3 regions of the Blautia sp. AM23-13AC genome follow, and region 2 is predicted to be linked to each of the others. Evidence: predicted binding sites of a transcription regulator. Region 2 holds the regulator's gene; each other region holds the start of a gene.
What was found. The regulator HrcA, encoded in region 2, represses chaperone genes, less so after heat shock. The targets are predictions, from matches to a motif close to TGTTAGCACTCNNNNNNNNNGAGTGCTAACA.
Positions count from the first base shown of each region.

Region 1: clpB (ATP-dependent chaperone ClpB) is a predicted target of HrcA. The motif match lies at 6,071-6,101, and genes of this name have one in related genera.
Region 3: htpG (molecular chaperone HtpG) is a predicted target of HrcA. The motif match lies at 7,540-7,570, and genes of this name have one in related genera.

Region 1 covers NZ_QTUL01000008.1:3,180-13,444, reverse strand. The annotation lists gene DW642_RS10035 (hypothetical protein) at 186-887, shown strand; gene DW642_RS10025 (GntR family transcriptional regulator) at 1,182-1,901, shown strand; gene deoC (deoxyribose-phosphate aldolase) at 1,898-2,584, shown strand; gene DW642_RS10015 (NAD(P)-dependent alcohol dehydrogenase) at 2,728-3,789, shown strand; gene DW642_RS10010 (CobW family GTP-binding protein) at 3,822-4,766, shown strand; gene DW642_RS10005 (hypothetical protein) at 4,938-6,020, shown strand; gene clpB (ATP-dependent chaperone ClpB) at 6,211-8,817, shown strand; gene DW642_RS09995 (DUF4250 domain-containing protein) at 8,814-8,987, shown strand; gene DW642_RS09990 (TIM barrel protein) at 9,194-10,265, shown strand, end outside.
Region 2 covers NZ_QTUL01000003.1:279,842-290,106, reverse strand. The annotation lists gene DW642_RS06085 (helix-turn-helix domain-containing protein) at 1-132, opposite strand, end outside; gene DW642_RS06080 (hypothetical protein) at 305-670, shown strand; gene DW642_RS06075 (helix-turn-helix domain-containing protein) at 748-966, opposite strand; gene hrcA (heat-inducible transcriptional repressor HrcA) at 1,251-2,309, shown strand; gene grpE (nucleotide exchange factor GrpE) at 2,359-2,970, shown strand; gene dnaK (molecular chaperone DnaK) at 3,037-4,914, shown strand; gene dnaJ (molecular chaperone DnaJ) at 5,140-6,348, shown strand; gene hisA (phosphoribosylformimino-5-aminoimidazole carboxamide ribotide isomerase) at 6,516-7,292, shown strand; gene hpf (ribosome hibernation-promoting factor, HPF/YfiA family) at 7,594-8,121, shown strand; gene secA (preprotein translocase subunit SecA) at 8,356-10,265, shown strand, end outside.
Region 3 covers NZ_QTUL01000004.1:235,022-245,286, forward strand. The annotation lists gene DW642_RS07180 (hypothetical protein) at 376-747, opposite strand; gene DW642_RS07185 (DegV family protein) at 845-1,684, opposite strand; gene DW642_RS07190 (magnesium transporter CorA family protein) at 2,011-2,892, shown strand; gene DW642_RS07195 (DUF5721 family protein) at 2,899-3,405, shown strand; gene DW642_RS07200 (ethanolamine utilization protein EutH) at 3,440-4,507, shown strand; gene DW642_RS07205 (oleate hydratase) at 4,596-6,575, opposite strand; gene DW642_RS07210 (TetR-like C-terminal domain-containing protein) at 6,795-7,361, opposite strand; gene htpG (molecular chaperone HtpG) at 7,705-9,780, shown strand; gene DW642_RS07220 (Na+/H+ antiporter NhaC family protein) at 9,965-10,265, shown strand, end outside.

The DNA of each region.
Region 1 (10,265 bases), on a different contig from region 2:
TTTTGCGTTTTGCTTAAAATTGAGTGCATTCGCGTTAAAACTGTGATATACTAAAGCACATCGGAGATACAAGGGCGTATTGACCAACAGAAGGTCAGTATGCCCTTTTGCTTGTTAGGAAGAAGGGAGAATCGTTATGAAACTGGAAAATTATTTTCGTCGTTTCGGTATTCGGAACGGATCTGGTGCGGAAAGTAGCGTCAGTGCTGTCCATCTGCATTATTGCCGGTCTGCTGATCGTCTACGTCCCGAACATCATCGCCGGAGCCGGAAAGATCGGCGATACTGTAAACGCCATGAAAACCGCAGACCTCCCATTCGGCAAAGCCCTGTACGCCGCATTCCTCTACGGAACCTTCCAGCTTGCCAATGTCGCAGTCTTCGTCCAGCATGCCAAATCCTTCGAAAAACCGCAGGATGCCGGAAAGAGCATGGCAGTCGGTGCCGTATTAAATGCCCTTCTGATGATCATGGTCGTCCTCGGAATCATGACCGTATACCAGAACCCGGAAATGATCCAGCAGAGCGTCCCGACATTATTTATGGTTCAGCAGGGCGTCGGCAGTAAATTCATGACACCGCTGATTTCCGTACTGATCATCCTCGGTGCCGTATCCACAGCCGTCAACATGGTTGCCGCCATGGTCAAACGAATCCACGCCGGTCTCGCTGAACGAAGCAGCAGAACAGAAACCGCAGGCAAAATCAGCCGCACCCAGATCCTTGCCGCGCTTGTCTGCTGCATCGCGGACTTCCTTATCGCACAGTTTGGTCTGCTGACGCTGATCCAGAAGGTGTACAGCATCCTGGCATACCTGGCAATCCCGGTCATCTTGGTGCCGTACGTGGTGCACATGGCGGTGATGCGGTTTGATACGAAAAAATAGAAAAGAACAATAAAAAATTTGTAACAAAAATTTACACCGCAGAAAGAGAGATTTGCTTCTGGAGAATGGAAGTATTTCGCAGACAGCAGAAAAAAGAAGATTCATGCAGAGCAGATGTGAGTCATAAAGAAATGACATGCGTCTGCCTTTTTTCTGTGCGTCTGGCAGAGTATGTGTCGGTGACAAAGCAGAAAACAGGAACTCTTCTTTGGGACTCGATTGTGCCGTCAAAATATGGTATACTGCAAAAAGGATCAAAAAGCGGATATTGATATTTCACGGGAGGGGAAGAAGATGAAAAATGCACCGGCTTATGTGAAGGTTTACAGCAGACTGAAAAACGAGATCAATAAGGGAACATATCCTGTCGGGGGATTTCTGCCGAAGGAGTGTGAACTGGAGAAAATCTATCAGGTCAGCCGTACTACGGTACGGAATGCAGTAAAGATGCTGGTGCAGGAGGGACTGGTTGAGGTTCGCCAGGGTTCTGGAACGAGGGTGCTGAATCATAAGGCAATTCAGAATTATAACAAGGTCACATCGGTCACGGAATCCCTGATGAAAAAAGGATATCGGGTAACGACGTCAGATATGATGATCGACATCATTTCGGCGGACAAACAGCTCGCCGATGAACTGGAAATTCCGGAGGGAACCAGCGTGGCGAGGATTCAGCGGCTGCAGCTTGCGGATGAAGAGCCTGTTACGCTGATGGAAAATTATATCGAATATGCGAAAGTCCCTGGCATCGAGGCGTATGAGAATCAGTTTGTAGCGCTGTATCAGTTTCTGGAGGAGAAATTCGGCTTGCAGATTGATGAGACACGAGACAGAATTTCAGCGAAATCCGCGACCTTTATGGAAGCCCAGGTTCTGAAAACGGAGCCGAAGGATGCGCTTCTTGTGGTGCACAGAGTCACCTACTGGCAGAACCGGCCGGTGAGCATTGACCACGTGCGGATCATCGGAAGCAAGTACGAGGTGGAGATTTCGGGAAAAGGACGGAGTAAATGAGCGATGAGACAGAAGAACAGAAGAAACTGATGCGGCAGATTGATATCAGCTGTGTACAGGCATTTCATACAATGGATGAAATTGATGCGATGGTGGAGCTGGCAAAGAAATATCGTCTGGCTGCTGTGTTTACCTTGCCGGCGTTCAGCGCCCATGTGGCAGAACGGCTGCAGGACACCAGAGAAATCCATGCGGGAGGCGTGGTAAGCTTTCCGGGCGGCGGAGATACGACCGGACAGAAGAAGCGGCAGGCAAAAGAACTGTGGGAGGCTGGCTGCCGGGAAATCGACATGGTGATGAATCTTACGGCATTCAGAAGCCACGAATTTTCTTATGTAAAAGAAGAACTTCTGGCCATCCGGGAGCAGGTGCCTTCGGCGATTTTTAAGGTGATCATCGAGGCACCGCAGCTGACGGAGCAGGAAATCTGCCAGGCAGTGGATCTGTGTGTGGAAGGCCGTGCGGATTATGTAAAGACGAGCACCGGATGGTATCCCGGCTGTCCTTCCACCGTGGAGCAGGTTCGAATCATGAGCCGTGAAGCCGCCGGTCGCATTCAGATCAAGGCCGCCGGTGGAATCCGCAGTCTGGAAACTATACAGGAAATGCAGAAAGCCGGCTGTAGCCGTTTCGGTATGGGAATGCGGTCGGTACAGAATTTGATAAAAAGTATCTATAAGTAATCTATTGTGCAAAAGCTATAAAAAAGTCACGGAATATTCTACGATATTCCGTGACTTTTCTGTTGAATTAGTAACCTATTAGTGATATATTCGAATCATAGGAATCGATAAATCATTAACAATCTGAAAGGAGAGCAAAAGATATGAAAGGTTATGCAATGCTGAAAATCGGTGAATCCGGATGGATCGAGAAAGAACGCCCGAAATGCGGGCCGATGGATGCCATTTGCCGTCCACTGGCAGTTGCCATCTGCACATCAGATGTCCACACTTTATGGGAAGGGGCCATCGGTGACCGTCATAACATGATTCTGGGCCATGAGTGCTGTGCAGAGGTTGTGGAAGTCGGAGAGCTCGTAAAAGATTTCAAACCGGGAGACCGGGTTCTTGTGCCGGCCATCACTCCGGACTGGAATTCTCTGGAAGCACAGGCTGGTTATTCCATGCACTCCGGCGGAATGCTGGCAGGCTGGAAATTCTCCAACTTCAAAGATGGTGTCTTTTCTGAATTCTTTCATGTAAATGATGCCGATGGAAACCTTGCGCTGCTTCCGAAAAACATCAATGTTGTCGACGCGTGCATGCTTTCCGATATGGTGCCGACCGGATTCCACGGCGTAGAGCTTGCCGATGTACAGTTTGGTGATACAGTTCTTGTCATCGGAATCGGACCAGTTGGTCTGATGTCGGTAGCCGGAACGAATATGCGCGGCGCATCGAGAATCATTGCTGTCGGAACGAGACCGGTCTGCGTAGAAGCGGCAAAAAAATACGGCGCAACGGATTTTGTCAGCTACAAGAACGGACCGATTTTCCAGCAGGTACTTGATATGACAGATGGAAAAGGTGTTGATAAAGTAGTCATCGCCGGCGGTGGTGTAGAAACCTTTGCAGAAGCAGTAAAATGCCTGAAACCGGGCGGAAAGATCGGAAATGTAAACTATCTTGGATCCGGTGACAACATTGATATTCCGCGTGTAGAGTGGGGCGTTGGAATGGGTCACAAACAGATTAACGGAGGCCTGATGCCTGGCGGAAGACTCCGCATGGAAAAACTGGGAGCTCTTGTTTCGGCAGGCAAGCTGGATGTCAGCCCGCTGTCCACACATGTGTTTGATGGATGGGATCATCTGGAAGAAGCACTGTTCCTCATGAGAGATAAACCGAAGGATTTAATCAAACCAGTCGTTAAATTGGCTGACTGATGATTTGAAAATTTGACTGAAAAAGGAAACGTATGAAAATATTGATCGTATCCGGCTTTTTGGGCGCGGGAAAAACAACATTTATCAAACGGCTGGCCAGGAACGTCGATCAGCGGTTTGCCATACTGGAAAATGAATATGGAGCCGCAGGAATCGACGGCGCACGTCTTGGCCAGAACCGGCAAGGAACGCAGAAAAATGTATGGGAAATGACAGAGCAGTGCATCTGCTGCATCGGGAAAAAGGATTTTGCAGCATCCGTGCTGACCATTGCCAATGTGGTAGGCCCGGAATACCTGATCGTAGAACCGACAGGCGTCGGAAGTCTCGCCCGGATTATAGAAAATCTGCGTCAGATCGAGTACGAGAGAATTCAGCTTCTCTCGCCGGTCACTATTGTGGATGTTTACAGTTACCGCCGCTATATGGCGGAATATCCCGAGCTGTATCAGGATCAGATCCGAAGCGCGGATACGATCATTGTTTCCAAAACAGAAGCATGCCAGGCGGAAGAAAAACAGCGCATCCAGAAATTTCTGCAGGAAATTAACCCGCAGGCAAAAATCATCACGGATTATGCATCCACGATGACACGGGAAGATTACCAGAGCCTGCTGCTGGGCGGCCGATATGAGAAAGAAGTACAGGATACGCAGAGCGGCGAAAAGATGCCGGAGACCTTCTCCTTCGAAAATATCCGAATGGAGGCACCGGAAACCCTGTGGTGTTTTCTGGAACAGATCATTCGCGGAGCGTTTGGAAATATCATCCGTGCAAAAGGACAGTTCGCAGCCGGAGACCAGTTTCTCCAATTTGATGTCGCCGATCACCGCTACAGCATCACCGGCACAGAACAGAAAAACGCCGGCCAGGCTGTGTTTATCGGAAACGATATGAACGAAGATGCGATCCGGCAGTATTTTAAGAAATGCGCCGGAAACCAGAAAATGAAATATGCTGCCCGTCATGTATCATAAAGTAAATAGGAAAAAGAGATTGCGGAGTCCTGCCAAAACAGGGTTTCGCAATTTTGGTTTTTACAGAAAGATTCAACTGAAAAACGAAGGATAGGCAAAAACGAAAAATTACGCTAAAATAAACATACAAGTATTTCAAATAAAACAAAAGAAAAATCAGGGGGATCTGATATGGAGGAACAGAAAAGAAGACGGGAAAGAAAATCAGCGGCATACTGGTTGAGCAAAAGCTCGATTTTATATCCGATCTGTATCTTGTATGTGATGTATGTGAAACAGGTTGAGGTATATATTACAGAATGTTCCGTCCATATTTCGTCGGGGACAATGCTTTTTGCCTATGCGCTGTGCCTGATTTTGTGGCTGGCCTCACCCATTCGAAGCTACTGCGCAGATGGAACTGCAAATGAAGTTTTATTCTATACATTTCCGCCGAGCATACTGATGCTGTTTTTATTTGCCCAATATTCACTGAAAATTGTGTTGTTTCTTGCAGTGCTGGATGGGATATTTCTTGTTACGGTTTTAAGAGATTTACATAGAAAAAAACGAAAATATTCTCCGAAAAAATTCTGGAGATTAAAAAGAAGTGACTTAAACGCATTTCTGTTTGTTTCAGTATGCGTGAGTATGGTACCGACTTGTATGATGATATATTGGAAGCTTGAGTCTCCGTCCGGAGTGGCAGAACTTTACGAACGAAAAAAGGACTATAATCTCGTCCAGAATCAGGAGAACATTTTTCAGGAAAATAAAGAATTTCTGCTGAGCTTAAAGGAGAGCGAATGGAGGCAAAAAACACTGGAAGAAAGAACAATTGCAGCGCAGAAGATGGTACGGCTTGAAACAGAACGACTTGGAATTCCCGAAATTCCGCTGTATGTGAAAGAGACAGGATCATCGAATTGCGTTGCATTATATAATAATGAAGAGAACGAAATATGGTATGCTCCAGAGCATTTAACATCTCAGACAGCAGAAGAATTTTTTACGGGAATTTGCGAAGAATGTTATCATGGAATGGAGTATTATCTGCTGGAGCGAATGGACTGGAATTCGGAAATGGCGAATACTGCTTATTTTGAAGAAATGAGGAAGTGGAAACTAAATGATAATCGCTACATATCTGGACGCGACGAGGGCGATTCGTTTGAAGCATATCAATCACAGCCGCTGGAAGCATCTGCCAAAAAGTATGCCAGTTCCGAAACAGAGGCACTGATTCATTTTATTGCTGTGTACGGCGATGAATAAAAATCTTTTAGGGGGGGAGGGAGAAAAGGAGCGTCGGGAAAAATAAAAAAAATTAGCACTCACCTCTTGACAGTGCTAATAACTAGTGTTATAGTACAACTAGAACAAAGAAAGAAAAGAAAATTCACATCAACGCTCTTTTTGTTCGGAGCGAATGTTAGCACCCAAATAGATAAGGAGGAAGCCGATTATGAATATCAGTAAATTCACACAAAAATCGCTGCAGGCTGTACAGGACCTGGAAAAGACCGCATACGATTTCGGCAACCAGGAAATAGAGCAGGAGCATCTGTTGTATAATCTCCTGCATCAGGACGACAGCCTGATTCTGAAAATGATCGAAAAGATGGAAATCAACAAAGAACATTTTCTGAACCGTGTCGAGACGGCACTGAACGACCGCGTCAAAGTATCCGGCGGTCAGCCGTATATCGGTCAGTATCTGAATAAAGCACTGGTAAATGCTGAGGATGAGGCGAAAGCCATGGGAGACGAGTATGTTTCCGTAGAACACCTCTTCCTGGCAATGCTGAAAAACCCAAGCCCGTCCATGAAAAAACTGTTTCAGGAGTACGGCATCACAAGAGAACGTTTCCTGCAGGCATTAAGCACCGTGCGCGGAAACCAGAGAGTTACCACCGACAACCCGGAGGCAACATACGACACCCTGGAAAAATATGGCCAGGATATCGTAGAAAAAGCCAGAAACCAGAAAATGGACCCGGTTATCGGCCGTGATACCGAAATTCGGAACGTTGTCCGTATCCTGTCCCGTAAGACAAAAAACAATCCGGTTCTGATCGGTGAGCCTGGTGTTGGTAAAACCGCAGTCGTAGAAGGCCTGGCCCAGCGAATCGCCAACGGCGATGTACCGGAGAGCCTGAAAGATAAAACCATTTTCTCCCTCGATATGGGAGCCCTGGTAGCCGGAGCAAAATACCGCGGCGAATTCGAGGAGCGTCTGAAAGCCGTTCTGGAGGAAGTCAGAAAGAGCGACGGAAAAATCATTCTGTTTATCGATGAGCTGCACCTGATCGTCGGCGCCGGAAAGACCGACGGCGCGATGGATGCCGGAAACATGCTGAAACCTATGCTGGCACGAGGCGAACTGCACTGCATCGGTGCCACAACGCTGGATGAGTACCGCCAGTACATCGAAAAAGATGCCGCCCTGGAGCGCCGTTTCCAGCCGGTTCAGGTTGATGAGCCGACCGTAGAGGATACGATTTCCATCCTGCGTGGCTTAAAAGAGCGCTACGAAGTTTACCACGGCGTAAAAATCACCGACGGTGCCCTCGTTGCAGCCGCAACCCTTTCGAACCGTTACATCAGCGACCGTTTCCTGCCGGATAAAGCAATCGACCTGGTCGACGAGGCATGCGCTCTGATCAAGACAGAACTGGATTCCATGCCGGCCGAGCTGGATGAGCAGCGCCGTAAGATTCTGCAGATGCAGATCGAGGAAGCCGCACTGAAAAAAGAGACCGACAATCTGAGCCGCGAGCGTCTGGAAACACTGCAGAAAGAGCTGGCTGAGTTAAAGGATACCTTCAATTCTGCAAAGGCACAGTGGGAAAATGAAAAGAGTTCCGTTGAGAAACTGTCCAAACTGCGTGAGCAGATCGAGGACATGAACCGCCAGATCCAGAAAGCAAAGAATGATTACGATCTGAACCGCGCCGCTGAACTGCAGTACGGTGAACTCCCGAAATTACAGCAGATGCTGGAAGCAGAAGAGAAAAAAGTTAAAAATGAAGATCTCTCACTGGTACACGAGAGTGTAACGGATGAAGAGATTGCCAGAATTGTCTCCCGCTGGACCGGAATCCCGGTTGCAAAACTGACCGAAGGCGAGAGAACTAAGATCCTCGGCCTGGAAGATGAACTTCACACGAGAGTTATCGGCCAGAATGAAGCAGTCACCAAGGTTTCGGATGCGATCATCCGTTCCAAAGCCGGAATCAAGGATCCGACAAAACCGATCGGTTCGTTCCTGTTCCTTGGACCTACCGGTGTCGGTAAAACAGAGCTTGCGAAAACGTTGGCAGAAAAGCTGTTTGATGATGAGAACAACATGGTTCGAATCGATATGAGTGAATACATGGAGAAATACTCCGTCTCCCGTCTGATCGGAGCGCCTCCGGGATATGTAGGCTACGAGGAGGGCGGCCAGCTGACTGAGGCAGTGCGCAGAAAACCATATTCTGTTGTTCTGTTCGATGAGATCGAGAAAGCGCATCCGGACGTCTTCAACGTTCTGCTGCAGGTACTCGATGACGGCCGTATCACCGACTCCCAGGGCCGTACCGTAGACTTTAAAAATACGATCCTGATCATGACCTCCAATATCGGATCCCAGTATCTGCTGGACGGCATTCAGGATGACGGCAGCATCTCCGAAGAGGCGAGAAACCTGGTCATGCAGGATCTGCGTGCACACTTCCGTCCGGAGTTCCTGAACCGTCTGGATGAAACAATTATGTTCAAACCATTGACAAAAGACAACATTGGTCATATCGTAGATCTGTTGCTGAAAGGACTGAACAAACGTCTGGCAGACCAGGAGCTTACCGTCGAACTGAGCCCGGCTGCAAAACAGTTTGTCATTGAGGGCGGCTACGACCCTGTTTACGGCGCCCGTCCATTGAAACGTTTCGTACAGAAAGAGGTAGAAACCAGCACCGCAAAACTGATCCTTGGCGGTCAGGTCAGCGAGGGCGATACGATCCTTCTGGATGTGGAAAACGGCGGCCTGAAGGCAATGATCAAACCAGGTGTGGAGGTAGTAGACGAATGATGCCGAAAGATCCCGTAATGCTGCTGAGCTATGTCAATACGCAGTTAAGAGATTTTTACCCGTCGCTCGCAGAATTCTGCGCGGCCATGCAGACAGAGGAATCCGATCTGCGGGAAAAACTGGCGCTCATCGACTATGAGTACGATGAGAAAACGAACCAGTTTGTATAAGAATAACCAGGCCCTGAAAAAAATGGCGGAAAAAGGCGTTCCGTATGTGGAAAAAACACATACGGGGCGCCTTTTTTACGCAAAGCGTGTTTCTTATAACTGACAGGAAAAATCATATTTATAATAGAAGAAATGTGGTAAAATGGAGGAAAAGAAAATCCGCTGAAAATGGGGAAACAGCGGATCTGGAGAAGGAGGAAACCAATATGTATTTTGGTGTACAGATGTATGGGGTATCCAAAGAATGGAAACAGGATCCCGAAGGATTTTTAAAGAAAATCTATGAGGCAGGCTACCGCCAGATCGAGCCGTGTCTCGGATTCCGTGTTGATGCCAGGGACTACGGTTTCTGGATCCCGGAGGATCTGGAGCAGGCAATGCCGTTGCTTGCAAAATACCACATTGAGGTTCATGCGGTCCACATTTTCCTGGATGAATACCACTATGAAAGAGAACTTGCCATTCTTACAGAACTGGCGCAGAAATACCACATTTCCTGGTTTGTCGTAAAGAGCCCGGCACGCCTGACAAAAGATGTTCTGGACGAAACCGCTGCAAGATACCGCGAACTGGCAGAAGAACTGGAAAAAGCCGGAGCAGGTCTTCTGATTCACAACGAAAAAGAAGATATCTGTATCCGCGTGAATGGAAAAACAGCGTACGAATATCTCCTGGAAGCCTGCGGTGAAAAAGTCGGAGCAGAAGTAGATGTCGGCTGGATGTACTGCGGCGGCGTCGACCCGGAAGAGTTCCTCTGGGCGCATGCGGACCGAGTCAAAGCCGTTCATTATAAAGATATGAAAATCACCGGCCAGGAAGCGCCGCTTGGAAAAGGCATGGTTGATCTGAAAGCCTGCTTCCAGTTCGCCCGTGCAAACGGTGCACTGCAGATTGTGGATATGGATGCGGCAACACTGGAGGATACCTGCCGCGCCGGAAAAATGCTCTCCGGATGGACAGGGGACAGAGACAACACCGACAGCATTCTCTGCACGATGGATGTGGAGACCGGAGAAGAAACCGTGCTGCATGAGTTTCCGGGAATCATCGAGGCACCGAACTGGCTGAACGATGGAAACACCCTGCTTTATAATGCGGATGGAAAAATCTACCGCTATGAGATCGACAAAGACCATGTGGAGCAGGTTGATACCGGTTTCTGCGTGCAGTGCAACAATGACCACATTCCGTCACCGGACAACCAGCTGCTGGCGGTAAGCTGCATGCCGCCGGAACTCACAGATGGAACGTATGAATCCCACATCTACGTGCTCCCGA
Region 2 (10,265 bases):
GTCGATCGGGATGTCGCGGATTCCTTTTTCGTAGCGGGAATAGACGTCGCGGTTGCATTCGAGCAGGGCAGAAATCTCTTTGATGGTGAGATCCTGATCGATCCGCATATCTTCAATTCTCTGGTATTTCATACGTTGTACCATCCTTTCAGATTCAAACCCATACTACCAAACGGTTGGATGGACAAAGTTAAATCAGATCATATGGTCGCAAATTGGAGAATGGGGCGGGAGAGAGAAACGGCGGGTGAAGACAGCCTGTGCAGAAAACAGAAAAATATGTACGGCAGAAATGGGGGAACGAATGGGAAAAGCAGAAAGAATAGAAATAGAAGATTTTGTCCAGAATATAGTGGAACGGATGGAGACGCCGGAAGCGTTTGAAAAAATGATCAGCCGGGAGGAAGAATGCGAAGCGCAGGGGCAGGAGAGCCGTCTGAGGGATGTGCTGAAGAAAGAATGGCCGGTGGACGAAAAGGGAGAGCGCATCTATCAGATCACTAATATATATGAAGAAAAAGCAGAAGAACTCCTCATTGTAGAACTGTATACCGGCATCCACCTGGAAAACGGAGTCCCGTGCGGGCATTTTACGCTGTATCTCTGCGGGGAGCCGGACGGATGGAAACTCAGCGAAACGCGGATGATGGAATATCTGCAGAATCTGTAAACGAAAAAGCAAAACAGGGAGGACAGGGAAAAGAAAAACTGTCCTCCTGCTTTTGCTGCGGCGGAGACATCGGAAAGTCAGGATCCATACGGCCGCTTCTCATCGCTGATGCCGACCAGATAATCCAGACTGACCTGATACAGCTCCGCCAGACGGATGGCAATGGAGATCGGCAGCTGCCGGACGCCTTTTTCATATCGGGTATAAACATCGCGGTTGCAGCCGAGATAGTCGGCAACCTGGCGGATCGTCAGATCGCGGTCCGTGCGCAGATCCTCCAGTCTCTGATATTTCATGATTCATCACCTCTGAGAAAATGCTACTAAATGGTCGTATCGAAATGGCAGAATCCTACCATACGGCTATAGCGCCTTTGAAACAGTAGAATGCAATAAAAAAGAAAAGTCAGATTCCTTTTCAGAAAGAAAACGGTTTATACTTTTTTCACAATTTCTTCATAGAAAAACCGGGAAAAGGTGTTGACAAACAAAAGGCAGAGTGCTATCTTAAGAGCATAGATGTTAGCACTCCACTGAAACGAGTGCTAACAGGACTATACAACAGGAAGGAGCTTATCTTAGTGGATACAGAATTGGATGAAAGAAAAAGAAAAATATTAAAAGCGATCATCCAGACGTATCTGGAAACGGGCGAGCCGGTCGGCTCAAGAACGATTTCCAAATACACGGATTTGAATTTAAGCTCCGCCACAATCCGGAATGAAATGTCCGATCTGGAAGAGATGGGTTACATCTTACAGCCCCACACTTCCGCAGGACGCATTCCTTCCGATAAAGGCTACCGCCTCTATGTAGATGAGCTGATGCGGGAAAAAGAACAGGAAGTTGCAGACATCAAAAACATGGTCATTGAAAAAACAGACCGAATGGAAAAAGTTCTGCAGCAGGTTGTCAAAGTCCTCGCTTCATCTACCAACTATGCAACGTTGATTACAGGACCGGAATATCACAGAAATAAAGTGAAATTCATCCAGCTCTCAAAAGTCAATGAAGAGCAGCTCCTGGCCGTCATCGTCGTAGAAGGCAACCTGGTGAAAAACCAGATGATCGACCTAGACGAGACCATCAACGATGAACAGATATTAAAGCTGAACCTGCTTCTGAACACACAGCTCAATGGCCTGACCATTGAAGAAATCAATCTTGGCATGATCAAGAAGATGAAAGAGCAGGCAGGCATCCACTCCGGCATCATCAGCAAAGTGGTCGATACCGTAGCGGAAGCCATCGCAGTCAGCGAAGAAGATGTGCCGGTGTACACCAGCGGCGCAACCAACATTTTCAAGTACCCTGAGCTTTCCGACAGCAGCAAAGCCAGCCAGCTGATCTCCACATTCGAGGAACGGCAGAAACTGGTCGATATGATCAAAGGAGCTGCCGAGGAGCAGGACGGAGAGGAAAATACCGGTATTCAGGTATACATCGGAAATGAATCTTCGATGGAACCCTTACGGGACTGCAGCGTGGTCACCACCACATACGATATGGGAAACGGTATGCGCGGAACAATCGGTATCGTGGGACCAAAGCGGATGGATTACGAAAATGTGGTAGATAACCTGAAAACATTAAAAGTTCAACTGGACGCCGTCTTCAAAAAGCCGGACACAGGTGAGTAGAAAGGTGGAATGATCAGTGAGCGAAGAAAATAGAAAGAAAGAGGAAACCATGGAAGAACCTACACGCGAGATGGAAAAAGAAACCGGAGCAGAGACCGATCTGCCGGAAACCGAACCGGCTGCGGAGCAGGAAGAAGCAAAGAAAGCAGCAGAGGCAAAAGAAGCGGAAGCTGCAGAAGAAACTGCTGAGGATGGCAAAGAACGAAAGTTCTTCAAAAAGAAAAAAGATAAAAAAGATGAGAAAATCGAAGAGCTGACTGACCGCCTGACCCGTCAGATGGCAGAGTTCGATAACTTCCGCAAACGCACCGAAAAAGAAAAAGCAAATATGTATGCCATTGGAGCAAAAGACATCATCGAGAAGATTCTTCCGGTTGTTGACAGCTTCGAGCGCGGACTTGCAACGGTGGAAAACCCGGAGGAAGATCCGTTCGCAGACGGCATGAATAAAGTATACAAACAGTTTACCACAGCACTCGATGAACTCGGTGTAACCGTGATCGAGGCCGTTGGAAAGGAATTCGATCCGAACCTGCACAACGCAGTGATGCATGTGGAGGATGAGGAAGCCGGCGAGAACATCGTCGTAGAAGAGTTCCTGAAGGGCTACATGTACAAAGGCTCCGTAGTCCGTCACAGTATGGTCAAGGTGGCTAATTAAGCCTTGAAGATAAATAAATAGAAATTAAACCATTTTTTAGCATAATTCATTGAGGAGGAAACAACAATGGGCAAAATTATTGGTATTGACTTAGGAACAACAAACAGCTGTGTAGCCGTTATGGAAGGTGGAAAACCAACCGTTATCGCAAACGCAGAGGGTGAAAGAACAACTCCATCTATCGTAGCATTCACAAAAACAGGTGACCGTCTGGTCGGCGAGCCGGCAAAACGTCAGGCTGTAACAAACGCAGACAGAACCATCCGTTCTATCAAACGTGAGATGGGTACTGACTATAAAGTAGACATCGAAGGAAAGAAATACTCTCCGCAGGAGATCTCCGCTATGATTCTTCAGAAACTGAAAGGTGATGCAGAGAACTACCTTGGTGAGAAAGTAACAGAAGCAGTTATCACAGTTCCGGCTTACTTCAATGACGCACAGCGTCAGGCAACCAAAGATGCCGGTAAAATCGCAGGTCTTGATGTAAAACGTATCATCAACGAGCCTACCGCAGCAGCTCTGGCATACGGACTGGACAACGAAAATGAGCAGAAGATCATGGTATACGACCTTGGCGGCGGTACTTTCGATGTTTCCATCATCGAGATCGGTGACGGCGTTATCGAAGTTCTTTCCACAGCAGGAAACAACCGTCTGGGCGGTGATGACTTCGACCAGAAAGTAACAGATTATATCCTTGCTGAGTTCAAGAAACAGGAAGGCGTAGATCTTTCCAATGATAAAATGGCTCTGCAGAGAATCAGAGAAGCAGCAGAGAAAGCAAAGAAAGAGCTTTCCAGCGCAACTACAACCAACATCAACCTGCCGTTCATCACTGCAACCGCAGATGGCCCGAAACATCTCGATATGAACCTGACAAAGGCTAAATTCGATGAGCTGACCCACGACCTGGTAGAGAAAACCGCAGAGCCGGTACAGAGAGCACTTTCTGATGCAGGCCTTCAGGCATCCGAGCTTTCCAAAGTCCTTCTGGTAGGCGGATCTACCCGTATCCCGGCTGTACAGGATAAAGTAAGACAGCTGACCGGACACGAGCCGAGCAAGAGCCTGAACCCGGATGAGTGCGTAGCACTTGGTGCTTCCGTACAGGGTGGTAAACTTGCAGGAGACGCCGGCGCAGGCGATATCCTTCTTCTGGATGTAACTCCGCTGTCTCTGTCCATCGAGACCATGGGAGGTATTGCAACTCGTCTGATCGAGCGTAACACCACAATCCCGACCAAGAAGAGCCAGATCTTCTCAACAGCAGCAGATAACCAGACAGCAGTAGATATCAACGTAGTACAGGGTGAGCGTCAGTTCGCGAAAGACAACAAATCCCTCGGCCAGTTCCGTCTGGATGGAATTCCGCCAGCAAGAAGAGGCGTTCCGCAGATCGAGGTTACCTTTGATATCGATGCCAACGGTATCGTAAATGTATCTGCAAAAGACCTTGGAACAGGAAAAGAGCAGCACATCACCATCACCGCAGGCTCTAACATGTCCGACAGCGAGATCGACAAAGCAGTCAAAGAAGCTGCTGAGTTCGAGGCTCAGGATAAGAAACGAAAAGAAGCAATCGACGCAAGAAACGATGCAGACTCCATGGTATTCCAGACCGAGAAAGCAATCGAGGAAGTCGGCGACAAGCTTGATGCAAACGACAAAACAGCAGTAGAAGCTGACCTGAACGCACTGAAAGATCTCATTGCAAAATGCAATCCGGAAGAAATGACCGATGCACAGGTAGCTGATCTGAAAGCAGCTCAGGAAAAACTGATGACAAGCGCTCAGAAACTGTTTGCAAAACTGTATGAGCAGCAGGGCGGAGCAGCAGGCGCTGGTGCCGGAACAGCAGGTGCAGGCCCGGATATGGGAAATGCAGGAGCAGCAGGCGGCCATGACGACGATGTCGTAGACGCTGACTACAAAGAGGTTTAATTTTCGGCATGTCACACTCCGTGAAAATACCGACTGTGAGTTGAAACAATAAGTAAATAAACGCAAAAAGCCCTGTGAGGCGAATGTTTGCAGGGGACGGAAAATACATTCCGCCCCCTGTATTTATGCTGGTATTGCTTTCGGAAAAGTGCTATACTGGAGCGTGCGGAAAAACATTTCTGCAAAGATGAAATTTGTGGAACAGAAATGAAAAGGTGAACATAAATGGCAGAAAAAAGAGATTATTACGAGGTCCTCGGCGTAGACCGCGGAGCGGACGATGCAACATTAAAAAAAGCATACCGTAAACTGGCCAAGAAATACCATCCGGATATGAACCCGGGCGACAAAGAGGCCGAGGCAAAATTTAAAGAGGCGACAGAAGCCTATGGCGTGCTGAGTGATCCGGACAAACGGCGTCAGTACGATCAGTTTGGCCACGCTGCATTTGAAAACGGCGGTGGCGGCGCAGGAGCCGGCGGATTCGGCGGCTTCGACTTTGGCGGCGGAGATATGGGTGATATCTTCGGCGATATTTTCGGCGACCTGTTCGGTGGCGGCGGAAGCAGAAGAAGAGCAAACAATGGACCTATGAAGGGAGCAAACCTCCGCGCTGTTGTCCACATTACGTTTGAGGAAGCTGTTTTCGGATGCCAGAAAGAGCTCGAGATCAACCTGAAGGATACCTGTACAACGTGCCACGGAACCGGCGCAAAACCAGGAACTTCACCGGAGACATGCTCCAAATGTAACGGAACTGGTCAGATTACGTACACACAGCAGACCATGTTCGGTTCTGTGAGAAACGTGACGACCTGTCCGGATTGTAACGGAACCGGAAAGATCATTCGCGATAAATGTACCGCATGCCACGGCACGGGCTATACATCCAGCAGAAAACGCATTCAGGTCAACATTCCGGCTGGAATCGACGATGGACAGAGCATCCGGATCCGTGAAAAAGGCGAGCCGGGTGTAAACGGCGGACCGAGAGGAGATTTGCTTGTCGAGGTTCAGGTAACCCGTCATCCGATCTTCCAGAGACAGGATATGAACATCTTCTCTACCGCACCGATTACATTTGCGCAGGCAGCGCTCGGCGGTGATGTGAAGATCAGCACCGTTGACGGAGACGTTCTCTACACTGTAAAACCGGGAACCCAGACCGATACGAAGATCCGTCTGAAGGGAAAAGGTGTTCCGTCCCTTCGCAACAGCAATGTGCGCGGTGATCACTACGTAACACTCGTAGTCCAGACTCCGACGAAACTGAATGAGAAAGCAAAAGAAGCCCTCCGCGCCTTCGACGAAGCCTGCGGAAACCGCCCGGCAGCAGAAGCAAAAGCAGCCGACGGCGAAACTGCAGAGCAGCCGAAGAAGAAAAAAGGCTTTATGGATAAAGTGAAAGAGGCCTTTGAGGACATCGATAAATAAAGAACGGCGGCAAGCCGGAAAAGAAAGAAGAATCTGTGGAAAAAGCAGGTTCTTCTTTCTTTTCTATGAAAGAACCATGAAAATTTGGTGAATTTATACACAGAATGGTCGGATTTTGATATAATGTGGAAAACTTAAGGGGAGAGAAAAGAAAGGAAACGGGGAAAATGAGATTTCGACCATGTATTGATATTCATAACGGAAAAGTAAAACAGATTGTCGGGGGATCGCTGAAAGATCAGGGAAATCAGGCGAGCGAGAATTTTGTCTCGGAGCAGGATGCGTCGTATTATGCGCAGCTGTACGAAGAGCAGGGTATTACGGGCGGCCATGTGATTCTGCTGAACAAGAAAGGTACCGAGTTTTACGAGGAGACGAAGCGCCAGGCATTGCTGGCACTCTCGACGTACCCGGGCGGCCTGCAGGTGGGAGGCGGCATTGATGCGGAGAATGCGTGCGAGTTTCTGACAGCGGGGGCAAGCCATGTGATTGTGACTTCGTATGTGTTCCGCGGCGGCCATGTGTTCTATGAAAATCTGGACAAGCTGGTGACGACGGTAGGAAAGCAGCGGCTGACACTGGATTTAAGCTGCCGGAAGCGGGACGGAAAATACTATATCGTGACGGACCGCTGGCAGAAGTTCACGGACGAAGAAGTGACAGAGGAACTGCTGCATCACCTGTCAGAATACTGTGATGAGTTCCTGATCCATGCCGTGGATGTCGAGGGAAAGGCTTCCGGCATTGAGACGGAGCTGGTGGAACTGCTTGCGAAGATGAAAGATTTTCCGGTGACGTACGCCGGCGGCGTGGGAAATTTTGAAGACCTGGAGCTGCTCAAAAAACTGGGAAACAACCACGTCGATGTGACAATTGGCAGCGCACTGGATCTGTTCGGCGGCAAAATGAAGTTTGAAGACGTGCTGGCAGTATGCCGCCGGTAAGCGGAAACGGACGTTCACCCGCGCCATTCGCAAAACCGCGCTTTCAGCGCTCTCCGCTGCTGCGCAGCTCCTTTTTGCTCATAACCAGGCGCTCCCTTTGTATCTTATTCTCGACAGATTTTCATGCGAGTATGAAATCTGTCAAAAATAAGATACAAGTGAACTGTAACAGAAAAAACTCTAAAATATTCATGAATTTTCTAAATACTATTGCAAATAGAGACAACTATTGCTATAATTAGAGTTACTTACAGGGGAAGTGAAGAGCCTGTAAAATTTGAGAGCAAAGGGGTTGGGCATAATGAAAATTACCATCAGCGGAAAAAATATTGACGTGACAGAGGGATTAAAAGCCGCGGTCAATGAAAAACTTGGCAAACTGGAGAAATATTTTACGCCTGACACAAATGTCATTGTAACCTTAAGTGTAGAGAAAGAAAGACAGAAAATTGAGGTTACCATTCCGGTAAAAGGAAACATCATCCGTTCCGAGCAGGTAAGCAACGATATGTACGTATCCATCGATCTGGTAGAGGAAGTCATCGAACGCCAGCTTCGCAAATACAAAAACAAAATTGCCGACAAACAGCAGGAAGCAGGAAACTTCCAGAAAGAATATCTGGAGCATGACTATCTGGAGGACGAAGACATCCAGATCATCCGTACGAAAAAATTCGGCATGAAACCAATGTATCCGGAAGATGCCTGCGTACAGATGGAACTTCTTGGACACACCTTCTTCGTATTCCGCAATGCAGAGACCGACGAAGTAAACGTCGTTTACAAGAGAAAGAACAACACCTACGGTCTGATCGAGCCGGAGTGCTGAAAAGTAAATAAAGAATGAACAGTCACCCTGTTTCCAGCTTAGAAAAGCTGTGAAACAGGGTGACTTTTTCGCGGAAAGGGCCGGAAAGTCCGGGAAAAGCCGTAAAAACAGCGGAAAACCGGGGAACGGCACCAAATGTTTACGAAAAATTCATTGTTATCTTGTGCCAGAAGTGGTAGAATAGTACCATATGTTAATATGGCAATTAATAGAGAAAGCAGGAGCAAACATTCTATGAAATTCACAGAAAAACTTTTTGGTACGCACAGTGAGCGCGAGCTGAAACGAATCTATCCAATTGTAGACAAAATCGAAGCTCTCCGCCCGACCATGCAGGCGCTGACCGATGAAGAGCTGCGTGCCAAGACAAAGGAATATAAAGACCGCTACAACGGAGGCGAATCCCTGGATTCCATTCTCCCGGAAGCATTCGCAACCGTCCGCGAGGCAGCAAAACGTTCCCTCGGTATGGAACACCACCGCGTACAGCTGATCGGTGGTATTATCCTCCATCAGGGCCGTATCGCCGAGATGAAAACCGGTGAAGGAAAAACCCTCGTTTCCACCCTTCCGGCTTACCTGAATGCACTGACCGGACGCGGCGTCCACATTGTTACCGTCAATGATTACCTGGCAAACCGAGATGCTGAGTGGATGGGCAAAGTCCACAGATTCCTCGGTTTGACCGTCGGTGTCGTTCTGAACGATATGAAGAACGATGAGCGCCGCCAGCAGTATGCATGCGACATCACCTACATCACCAACAACGAACTTGGTTTCGATTACCTGCGTGACAACATGGTGATCTACAAGGAGCAGCTCGTACAGAGAGAGCTTGCTTACTGTATCATCGACGAGGTCGACTCCGTCCTGATCGACGAGGCAAGAACACCTCTGATTATTTCCGGACAGAGCAGCAAATCCACCAAGCTGTACGAGACCGCAGATATTCTGGCACACCAGATGCAGCGCGGCGAGGCAAGCGGCGAGATGACCAAGATGACCGCGATCATGGGCGAGGAGATCGAGGAGACCGGAGACTTCATCGTCAACGAGAAGGACAAATTCGTTACCCTGACCGATGACGGTGTGAAGAAAGTCGAGAACTTCTTCCATATCGAGAATCTCTCCGATCCGGAGAACCTGGAGATCCAGCACAACGTGATCCTGGCGCTGCGTGCCAATTATCTGATGCACCGCGACAAGGACTACGTAGTCAAAGACGACGAGGTTCTGATCGTCGATGAGTTCACCGGCCGTATCATGCCGGGCCGCCGTTATTCCGATGGTCTGCATCAGGCAATCGAGGCAAAAGAGCACGTTAAAGTAAGAAGAGAGAGCAAGACTCTGGCAACCATCACGTTCCAGAACTTCTTTAACAAATACGAGAAAAAAGCCGGCATGACAGGTACTGCCCTCACCGAGGAGCAGGAGTTCCGTGACATCTACGGCATGGACGTTATCGAGATCCCGACCAACCGCCCGGTCATCCGTGTGGATATGGACGATGCCGTATACATGACGAAAAAAGAGAAATTCCACGCAGTCGTAGAGGAAGTCAAAGAGGCACATGCCGTGAACCAGCCGGTTCTGGTTGGTACCATCACCATTGAGACTTCCGAGCTGATCAGCAAAATGCTGCGCCGCGAGGGAATTCCGCATCAGGTCTTAAATGCGAAGTTCCATGAGCTCGAGGCAGAAATCGTAGCGCATGCCGGTGAGGCAGGAGCCGTTACCATCGCGACCAACATGGCCGGCCGTGGTACCGATATCAAGCTGGATGATGTGGCAAAAGCTGCCGGCGGCTTAAAGATCATCGGCACCGAGCGTCATGAGTCCCGCCGTATCGACAATCAGCTCCGCGGTCGTTCCGGCCGTCAGGGAGACCCGGGTGAGTCCCGTTTCTACATTTCCCTGGAAGACGATCTGATGAGACTCTTCGGTTCCGAAAAACTGATGGGCATTTTCAAATCCCTCGGCGTACCGGAAAATGAGCAGATCGAGCACAAGATGCTTTCTTCCGCCATCGAAAAAGCGCAGAAGAAGATCGAGGGCAACAACTACGGAATCCGTAAAAACCTGCTCGACTATGACCAGGTCAATAACGAGCAGCGTGAGATCATCTACAAAGAGAGACGCCGCGT
Region 3 (10,265 bases), on a different contig from region 2:
AAAGGCCGGAGGATGTATGTCCTCCGGTTTTTTAATTTACGCGGACAACGAGCCAAAGTCCGTGCCTGCACGAGACCTTGGCGACTGCCGCGATAACTTAAGAAACTCGCGGAGCGTGTTTCTCATAGTTTTTTCTATAGCAAGACCCGAAAATAATGCAAAAAAGGCAGTGCTGCAGAGCGCGAATTGCAAGGAACAGATTTGAAGGCGTACCGGGGTACGACGAAAATCTGTGACGCAGTAATTCACGCTCTGCGGTGCTGAATTTTTTGCATTATTTTCGGGGATTGCTATAAATCTCTATAACAAAAGCGCTTATCACTCCGGGATTTTCCCGTCTGTGGTAAGCGCTTTTACTTTCTTTAACAATTCTGCTTATTCCGCTGTACTTTCGCTGATGGAATCTGCTGTGCTGTCACTTGCCGTATCTGCTGTGCTGTCCGAAGATGTATCGGAAGCATCAGAGCTGTCGCTGGTGTCATCTGCACTGCTGTCGCTGGATGTGTTGGTCTCGCTCAGATAATTCTGAATATCCGTCACGTTCATCGTTGTGGTTTCTGTCGTGCGGTTCGCCTTTTTCTCTGCTACCGAGTTCTGGTAAACAGCAACGGAGAACCAGCCGATCAGGGTAGCCAGCACAACGACGAAAGCGGTAACTTCCAGTCTCGTGATCCATCTTTCACGTCTCATGATTTTCTCACGGTTCGCTTTTTCCTTTTTATAGCGGTCAACTTTTTCCTGACTCATGGTTCTACTTCTCCTTTGATTTCTAAAAAGTGCTCGGCGGCACTTTCAAACATGTTGAAAATTATACTACATTTTCAACAAAAAGGGAAGAGAAAAGTTATAATGCAATGATAATTCCGCCGTCATTTGCATACATACTGCTGACGCCCTGGGTATCGAGTACGAAGACATCCTGTACCGCAAGGCGCTCCAGAAGGGCTTCTTTTACCATCTCGGCGCGCTCCGGGCAGTTGCAATGAGAGATGGCAAGCGTTTTGTTTTCTACATGCTGTGCGTCATTTACAATGGCATCGACCATTTTCATCAGTGCTTTGTTGATGCCGCGCGCCTGATCAAGCTGTACGATATCGCCCTCCGGTGTGGCTCCCATAACCGGTTTGATCTTAAGCGCGGATGCAACAAGTGCTTTTGTTTTGGAAAGGCGGCCGTTTTTCCGCAGAGTTTCGAGATTTTCCAGCACGAAATAGGTGTGCTGTGTGCTGATATAGAGTTCTACTGTCTCTACGACGCGCTCAAAGCTCATGCCGGCTTCCTCGCACTCCACGATTTTTTTCACGATCAGGGTCTCTCCTATCGATGCGCTTCTGGAATTGAATACGTGAATCTTCAGATCCTCGTTCTCCTCCTGCGCCAGGTTTGCACCGAGCACTGCGCTGTTATAGGAACCGCTGAGCTGTGCGGAAAGTGTGACCGCGTAGCACCGTTCTGCTCCGTTCAGAAAAGATTTCCGGAAATAATCCGGCGACGGGCAGGCGGATTTCGGGCACTCCGGGCATTCCGCTACTCTCTTTAAAAAATATTTCTGGTCAAATGTCTCGTCATCCAGAATGGATTCTCCGCCGACTTCCAGGGTCAGCGGTGCAATTTCAATATTTCCTCTTTTTTTCATATCTACTGTCAGTTCACAGCAGCTGTCTGCAACAATGTGAAAACTCATATATTTTATCCCTCCAAACTTGATTCCGCTTTTTCTCACTGCGGACGTTTCGTATTTCCAATCACCGCTCTTTTTCAAACCTTCCTAAACTAGGGACGAATTCGACACAGTGAATTTTTTGATATTTTGTCATGTAGTTTTGATAACTACATTTTATCATAACACACTTAGTGCTCCATTGCAAAAAGTTTTTTCCCAATAAAAGTTTTTCCGTTAAAAGTTTTTTCCTTTTCTTGTCGCACTCCCCTTTTTGCGGTATACTACGGTCATACGGCTTTTTTGTTTATGGATATTTTTCCATTGCTTATTTTCAGGAGGTGGTACGTATGGAATGGACTTTTTCGGATTCGGTCCGGCTTTCCCTGCTTTCGTTTTCGGAAGCTTCCAAAGCCTGCGCGGCGCTGCCCGGATTTTCTCTTTTCCGGCGCAGTCTGCAGCCGGAGCGCATCGAATACTGCCGCGCAGAGCTGCTGCCTGACTGCCTGGTCGGATCGCTTGCCGTTCCGGACAAGACGCATCCGCTTCACCTTGCATTCTCGCTTGCGTTTTATCTCGACCGGGGGCAGCTTATTCTGGCAGCCGACGAACAGACACTTCCGGCTTTGCAGAGCCTCCTCTTCCCGGAAGAACCGCTCGATACTTCCGATGTCTTCCACCTGTTTTTCTCGTTTCTGGAATCGCTGATCCAGGAGGATATGCTCTATCTGCAGAATTTTGAGAAGCGCCTCGCGACAATCGAGGAGTCTCTTCTCGACACTCTGCCAAAAGAGCTGCAGCGGACCCTGATCACGATCCGTCGGGAGCTGCTCGTGTTCCATGCCTATTACCAGCAGCTTCTCGACATGTGCGAAATACTCTCCGAGGACGAAAATCACTTTCTTCCCCCGGAATGCGCCCGTCAGTTTTCGCGCCTTGGAAACCGCGTGGACCGTTTGTACGACCACACCCAGATGCTGCGGGAGTACGCCCTGCAGATCCGCGAGATGCAGCAGGCGCAGATCGACCTGCGTCAGAACGATACGATGCGGATTCTGACGGTCGTCTCGACGATCTTTTTCCCGCTTTCCCTGATCGCCGGCTGGTACGGCATGAATTTTACGCATATGCCTGAGCTTTCTGCCCCGTATGCGTACTTCATCCTGATCGGCGTCTGTATTCTCATTGTTGCTGTTGAAATTTGGTATTTTAAAAAGAAAGGCTGGTTTTAACTACGGATGATTATCCTGCAGATTACACAGTTAAAGAATTTTATGAACACCCTGCTCCGTCTCGAGACATTTGACCGCTTTCCCGTCTCCGAGGCGTCGATCACAACGTTTACGACGTTCTCCATCGACGGCAGTCTTCACACGGACTTTTTCGATCCCGATGACGCGCAGCTCTTAAAAGAAAAAGGACGGACGCGGCTTCTCTGGAAAGATGTGAAATCGTTCTGCTATTCCGTCATCAAAGGAAAACGGACACCTCTGCAGTTCAAATTTGTGTTTCAGCTTCCGCAGGCGGCGTGCAAAAAAATGATCGCGGACCATGCGCTGCCGCTGGAAATAGAGAACGTGTTTGGATGCTTTCTGAATTTTCAGTATAAGGACGGAAAACTCTTACTTACCACCGGAACTTCCCTCAAAATCTTTACGATGGACAAGTCGCTCGACCGCGTCTTCGATGAGGAAGTCCGCCAGTTTCTGCTGAAAAATGAAATTGCATTTGAAGAACAGATATAAAGACAAAATACTTATTTAGAAAGGTTCTCTTTTTATGAATCAGATTATTATGTGGATCATGGCAGTCGGCGCGGTACTCGGCGGTGTCGACCGGATCGCTGGCAATCGCTTCGGATTTGGAAAACGGTTTGAGGAGGGCTTTATGCTGCTTGGACCGACGGCACTTTCCATGTCGGGCATCATCTGCCTCACCCCGCTGCTCTCCCGCTTTCTCCGTTTCGCCCTCGTTCCCATCTGGAACTTTTTTGGTCTGGATGCGGGACTTCTCGCCGGCATTCTCGCCATTGACATGGGCGGCTACCAGCTCGCCGGAGAGCTTTCGGCATCGCAGGAGATGGTGCGCTACGCAGGACTTGTGATTGCGGCGACGCTTGGCTGTACCATCACCTTTACGATTCCGGTCGGCATGGGAATGCTGAAAAGCGGCGACCGCCTCCTTTTCTCCCGCGGCATGCTGATCGGCACGGGCACACTTCCCGTCACGATGATCGTCGGCGGACTGCTCTCAGGACTCTCTTTTCTGCAGATCGTACTTCAGTCGCTCCCGGTGCTCCTCTTCTGCTTTCTGCTGATGTTCGGCATCTGGCGTTTTCCGGAGCAGACCGTGCGCGCGTTCACGGTATTTGCAGATGTGATCCGGCTTCTGACGACGATCGGCCTCATCGCGGGCGCGTTCTGCTATATGACCGGCTTTTCGCTGCTCCCGGACCTTGCGCCGCTGGAGGACGCGATGGCGGTCGTCTCGTCCATCGGCATTGTACTACTCGGCAGCCTTCCGACGGCGGAGCTTTTACAGCGGGTGCTCAAAAAGCCGCTCTCTTTTATTGGAAGAAAAACCGGCATGAACGACAGCAGTGCCGCCGGTCTTCTGATGGGCATTGTCAGCCCTGTTCCGGCGATCACAATGATGGAAAAAATGGACGAGCGCGGAAAGATTGTAAACGCAGCTTTCCTCGTCTCCGCCGCATCGACCATCGCCGCACATATGGGATTTACGTTCGGCACCGATCCTGATTTTGTCGTGCCGCTTCTCGTTGCAAAGCTCGCTGGAGGCATCGCCGCCGTCTGTGCCGCGCTGTTTTTCACGAAGAAATCTGCTTAATTGTTTGAGAGCATACATAGCAACGCAATAAGACCTGCGCCGTTTGAAAGCGCAGGTCTTATTGCATTTCTTACTTATTTTCTATTTCTTATTTCACCATATCCTCTTTGATAATTCCATGCTCTTTTAAGAGATCTCCAACTACATTTCCATCTACCAGTTTCAGCAGAGGTTTTTTCAGCAGGTTGAGCGGTCCAGGAAGCTCGATTTCCAGCGGGGATTTTCCATCCATCAGTTTCACGGAGCTGTCCAGCAGGTCGCGGATATCGTAAACGCTGCCCCATACTTCCGGCACACCGCGGTCTACGCCGAGGAGTCCGTAAACAGCTTCCATTGCGGTACGAACGGAATACTCTGTCGTGAATATGGTATCTCTTGGTGTCTCAGCGAACTGTCCGAGGAATGCGAAGTTGACGCAGCCATCCGGGATGACATCCGGGCGGTCGCCCTTTCTTCTTGGCATAAAGAATGCGGTGATGTACGGCATCATGGTCGGTACGCAGACAGCGCTGTTCTCTGCCAGCTCCGGAATCTGGTCAACCGGCACGCCGAGGTGGTACAGCCACTCTTCGGTGATCTCTTTACCAGTGCACTCTTTCATCGGTTTCTTCACATAGTCGCCAGGTACGTCGGTGAACAGGCTGTAAACCCATACGCATACCTTATCTTTATCCTGCTCTTTGAACTGTCCCTGACGGTTGATGGTCCAGCTTAAAAGCCACTTGGAATCCTGGCAGCTTACGATACCGCCGGTAACAACCTTTCCGGTTCTCGGATCACGTTTGCAGATATTGGTGATATACGGAATGATCTTATTGTCGAGAGTGGTAATTGTTGCGGATTCCCAGTTTGTCTTTGCAATATCGGAGCAGAATTTCTCCGGATGTCCAAAGGACGGATCCTGTTTTGCAATGTTTTTCCACAGGCTCCAGCAGCCGCTCGTGCGGACCTCTGCATCACCGTTCGGTGCATGGTTCTGATCGCCGTAGATCGTGCCTTCGGTGCAGCTTCCGTTGGTAACGAAGACGAGGTCATTCTCGGTGAGAACGATGCCTTTCTCGACGCCGTTTACTTTGCACTCGATGGCTTTTGCTACTTTCTTTCCATCGTTGATTTCAAAGATAACGTTGGTTACTTCGGTATTGAACTGGAAGTCTACGCCGGCATCCTCGAGGTATTTCTTCATCGGAAGAATCAGAGATTCATACTGGTTGTACTTCGTGAATTTCAGTGCGGAGAAGTCCGGCAGTCCGCCGATGTGGTGAATGAACCGCTGGAAGTACAGCTTCATCTCCAGTGCACTGTGCCAGTTTTCAAATGCGAACATCGTTCTCCAGTACAGCCAGAAGGTGGAATTGAAGACTTCATCATCGAAAACATCCTCGATCGTCTTGTCGTACAGATCCTCGTCTCTTGTCATGAAGAGTTTCATGATCTCCATGCAGCCTTTCTGGCTCAGGTTGAACTTGCCGTCGGTATGGGCATCCTCGCCGCGGTTCTTCGTTGCACGGCACAGGGAGTAGTTCGGGTCCTTTTTGTTCAGCCAGTAATACTCATCAAGAACGGATACACCAGGTGTCTCAATTGACGGGATGCTGTGGAACAGATCCCACAGGCACTCGAAGTGGTTTTCCATCTCACGGCCGCCTCTCATGATGTAGCCGCGGGTCGGATCGTAGATACCGTCGCAGGCACCGCCGGCGATGTCCATGGCTTCCAGAATGTGGATGTGATCGCCTTTCATCTGGCCGTCTCTTACAAGGAAGCACGCTGCTGCGAGGGCTGCGAGGCCGCTTCCTACGAGGTATGCGCTCTTCTCATCGACGCCTTCCGGTTTTTCCGGTCTTGCGAAGGCTTCGTAGTTTCCGTTGGTGTAATAAATGCCTTTGCTGTTTTTCTTATCTTTTCCGCGCTCGGTGTTGCGGTAATCATTCTTTGGTTCTGATGTTACAGTGGTTGTCTCCGCTGCTTTTTTTGCTTCACTCTTGTTTTTTGCCTGCAGCACTGCTGCTCCAGCTCCGATGACTGCTGCTGATGCGATTCCGAATTTTAATCCTTTTTTTGACATAGACGTTCATCCTTTCTTTTCTAAATACGACTGCCGGAATGTTTTTTCGAATTTCCGGTTCGTATAGGTTATGCTGCTTTCTTTGTTTTACAAGTTTCTATTTGTGTTGCCATTGTCTGTTGACAATTTGAATCTTACTTCATTTTTCCCCGCTTTTCCATTTACAAAACAGGGCGGATGATTAAATTTTTATCATCCGCCCTGTTTTGTAAAGTGTAACTATATTTTATTTCTTTTTTCAAAATTTCGGATGGAATTGACGACATTTCCTTCCATCGTGCGGTGCATTTTTTCCGCAATCATATGGTAATCCACTTTCATTCCGTCTTTGATCCAGTCGAGCATGACACCGGTAAAGCTATACTTATAGAAATCTGCGATAAAACTCTGATCCGCCTCGGAGATGCCGGTTCCCTTTGCTTTTTCCTGTACGACACCGTACAGCAGATCGTGCGTCAGATGAAAGAGATATGTTTCGATCTGCTCCCGGCTTACAGAGTGATAGACATTCATAATAAATGGTTTATTCTCGAGCACTGCCTCAAAAATCTGCTGCAGGCCTTCCTGCCATGTCTCATACGTTTTCTTCCCCTGCAGCGCCTGCGTCGCATCCTCCAGGCACGACCATTCGACAAGATCGTAGATATCCTTAAAATGATAATAAAACGCCATCCGGCTGATGCCGCAGTCTGTCGTCAGATCGTTGATCGTAATTTTGTCCAGCGGCTTTTTCAAAAGCAGCTTTTTTAATGACGCTTCCAGCGCCGCCTTTGTCGCATTTGTCATGTATTTCCTCCATTTTTCTTTTATGTACCCTCGGAATCTTTCTGTTCGAAACGCTTCTATGCTTTTTCATTGTAGCATATCCATTCTCCAGAAACAACTGCGCAGCCCTTCTGATCAGACTTTACAAAAAGTTTAGAAAGTACCGTAATACCAGTAAATTCAATACTTTCCGTCGTTCTGTTAGCACTCTTTTTTCTCGAGTGCTAATTTTCCCTTGACTTTTCCCTGTGCCAGTATTACTATAACTATCAGAGCAGTAAAAAAGCTGCAGACATCTAAAAAAGCATGATATCCCCGCTTTGCTGGATCAAAATATTTTTATAAGAAAAGGAGTGTGTTTCTCATGAGTGCGAAACATGGAAATCTTTCAATCAACAGCGACAATATTTTCCCGATTATCAAAAAATGGATGTATTCCGACCACGATATCTTCGTCCGCGAGCTCGTTTCCAACGGCTGCGATGCCATCACCAAACTGAAAAAACTCGACGGCATGGGCGAATATACTCTGCCGGATGACTACAAAGCAGCCATTCAGGTGATTGTAAACCCGGATGAGAAAACCTTAAAATTCATCGATAACGGTATCGGTATGACCGCAGACGAAGTCGAAGAATATATTACCCAGATCGCCTTCTCCGGCGCTACCGAATTTCTGGAGAAATACAAAGACAAAACGAATTCAGATCAGATGATCGGCCACTTCGGTCTTGGTTTCTACTCTGCTTTCATGGTAGCAGATGAAGTTCACATCGATTCTCTTTCTTATAAAGAAGGATCCACCCCGGTACACTGGACCTGTGACGGAAGCACCGAGTACGATATGTCCGAGGGCAGCAAGACAACTGTTGGTACCGAAATCACTCTGTTCCTGAACGAGGACTGCCTGGAATTCGCAAACGAATACCGTGTCCGCGAAGTTCTGGAAAAATACTGCTCCTTCATGCCGGTTGAAATTTTCCTGTCCAAAGCAAATGCGCCGCAGGAATACGAGACCATCGATGAAAGCGAATTAAAAGATGACGACGTTGTCGTAGAGCACATCCACGAGGACGCAAAATACGAAGAGAAAGAAAAAGAAGACGGAACGAAAGAGCAGGTTGAAGTTTCCCCGGCCAAAGAGAAAGTAAAAATCAACAAACGCCCGGTTTCCATCAGTGATATCCACCCGCTGTGGACCAAACATCCAAACGAGTGCAGCGATGAGGATTATAAAGAATTCTACCGCAAAGTCTTCAACGACTACCGCGAGCCGCTGTTCTGGATCCACCTGAACATGGACTATCCGTTCAACCTCAAAGGTATCCTCTACTTCCCGCGTATCAACACCGAGTACGATTCCATCGAGGGAACCATCAAGCTGTACAACAACCAGGTATTTATTGCCGACAACATCAAAGAAGTCATTCCGGAATACCTGATGCTCTTAAAAGGCGTCATCGACTGCCCGGATCTGCCGCTGAACGTATCCCGAAGCGCACTGCAGAACGACGGATTTGTCAAGAAGATCTCCGAGTACATCTCCAAGAAATTCGCTGACAAGCTCTCCGGCATGTGCAAAACCGACCGTGAGAATTACGAGAAATACTGGGATGATATCAACCCATTCATCAAATACGGATGCATCAAGGACGAGAAATTCTCCAAGAAGATGATGGACTATATTCTGTTCAAGAACATCGACGGAAAATATCTGACTCTTGAGGACTGCATCAACGAGAATAAGAAAGAAGAAGCTCCTGCAGAGAACACCGAAGAGAAGGCTGAAACTACGGAGAATACCGAAAATACGGAAAACGCTGACGAGAAGAAAGAGCCGGAAAAAACGACTGTTTACTACGTCACCGACGAAGTTCAGCAGAGCCAGTACATCAACATGTTCCGCAGTCAGGGTATGGATGCTGTCATCCTGAAACACAACATCGACTCCGCTTTCATCACCCATGCAGAGCGTTGCAACGAGCATGTAACTTTCCAGCGCATCGATGCAGATCTGACCAACGATATGAAAGACGAGTCCGGTGAGGATCTGACCGACGCTACAAATACTCTGACCGATCTCTTCCGCAAAGTCCTCGACAAGAAAGATCTGACCGTCAAAGTTGAGAACCTGAAAGACGAAAATGTATCCTCCATGGTAACGCTTTCCGAGGAGAGCCGCCGGATGCAGGATATGATGAAGATGTACGGTATGACCGGCATGGATCCGTCCATGTTCGGCGGACAGGAAACCCTGATCCTGAATGCAAAACATCCGCTCGTTCAGTACATTCTGAAGAATGGCGAGAACGACAACACATCCCTGTTCTGCGAGCAGCTGTATGATCTGGCAATGATCAGCCACAAACCGCTCTCTCCGGACGAGATGACAAAGTTCGTAAGCAGAAGCAATCAGATTATGATGCTCCTTGCAAAATGATAAAGCACAGGCACAGCAAAACGCACCTCTTATAAAACACGCCGGATTTCTGGAATTTACCAGATGTCCGGCGTGTTTTTTCCTGCTTTTTTACTTTACGATTTCTGATCCAGATGATAGAATAATTCTATTCGCCCTATTGAAAAATAAGGAAAATCACACGAAAGGTCTGGTATTTATTTCTATGAAAAAAGGAAAGCCATCCGCCCTGCTCCCGATCGCCGTTTTTCTGGTGTTTTATCTGGGGCTCGGCATTTATTCCGAGTATATTTTAAAAATTCCGATGGGCTTCTACAACATCCCCATCGTCGTCGCGTTTCTGGCAGCGATCCTCGTCGCCTGTCTGCAGAACCGCAGTGTCCCGTTTGAAGAAAAGCTCGCCCTCATGGGACAGGGCATCGGGGACAAAAACATCATCACAATGCTGCTGATCTTCCTCGCCGCAGGCACGTTTGTCGGCGTTGTCGGAAGGAGCAGTGCAGAGA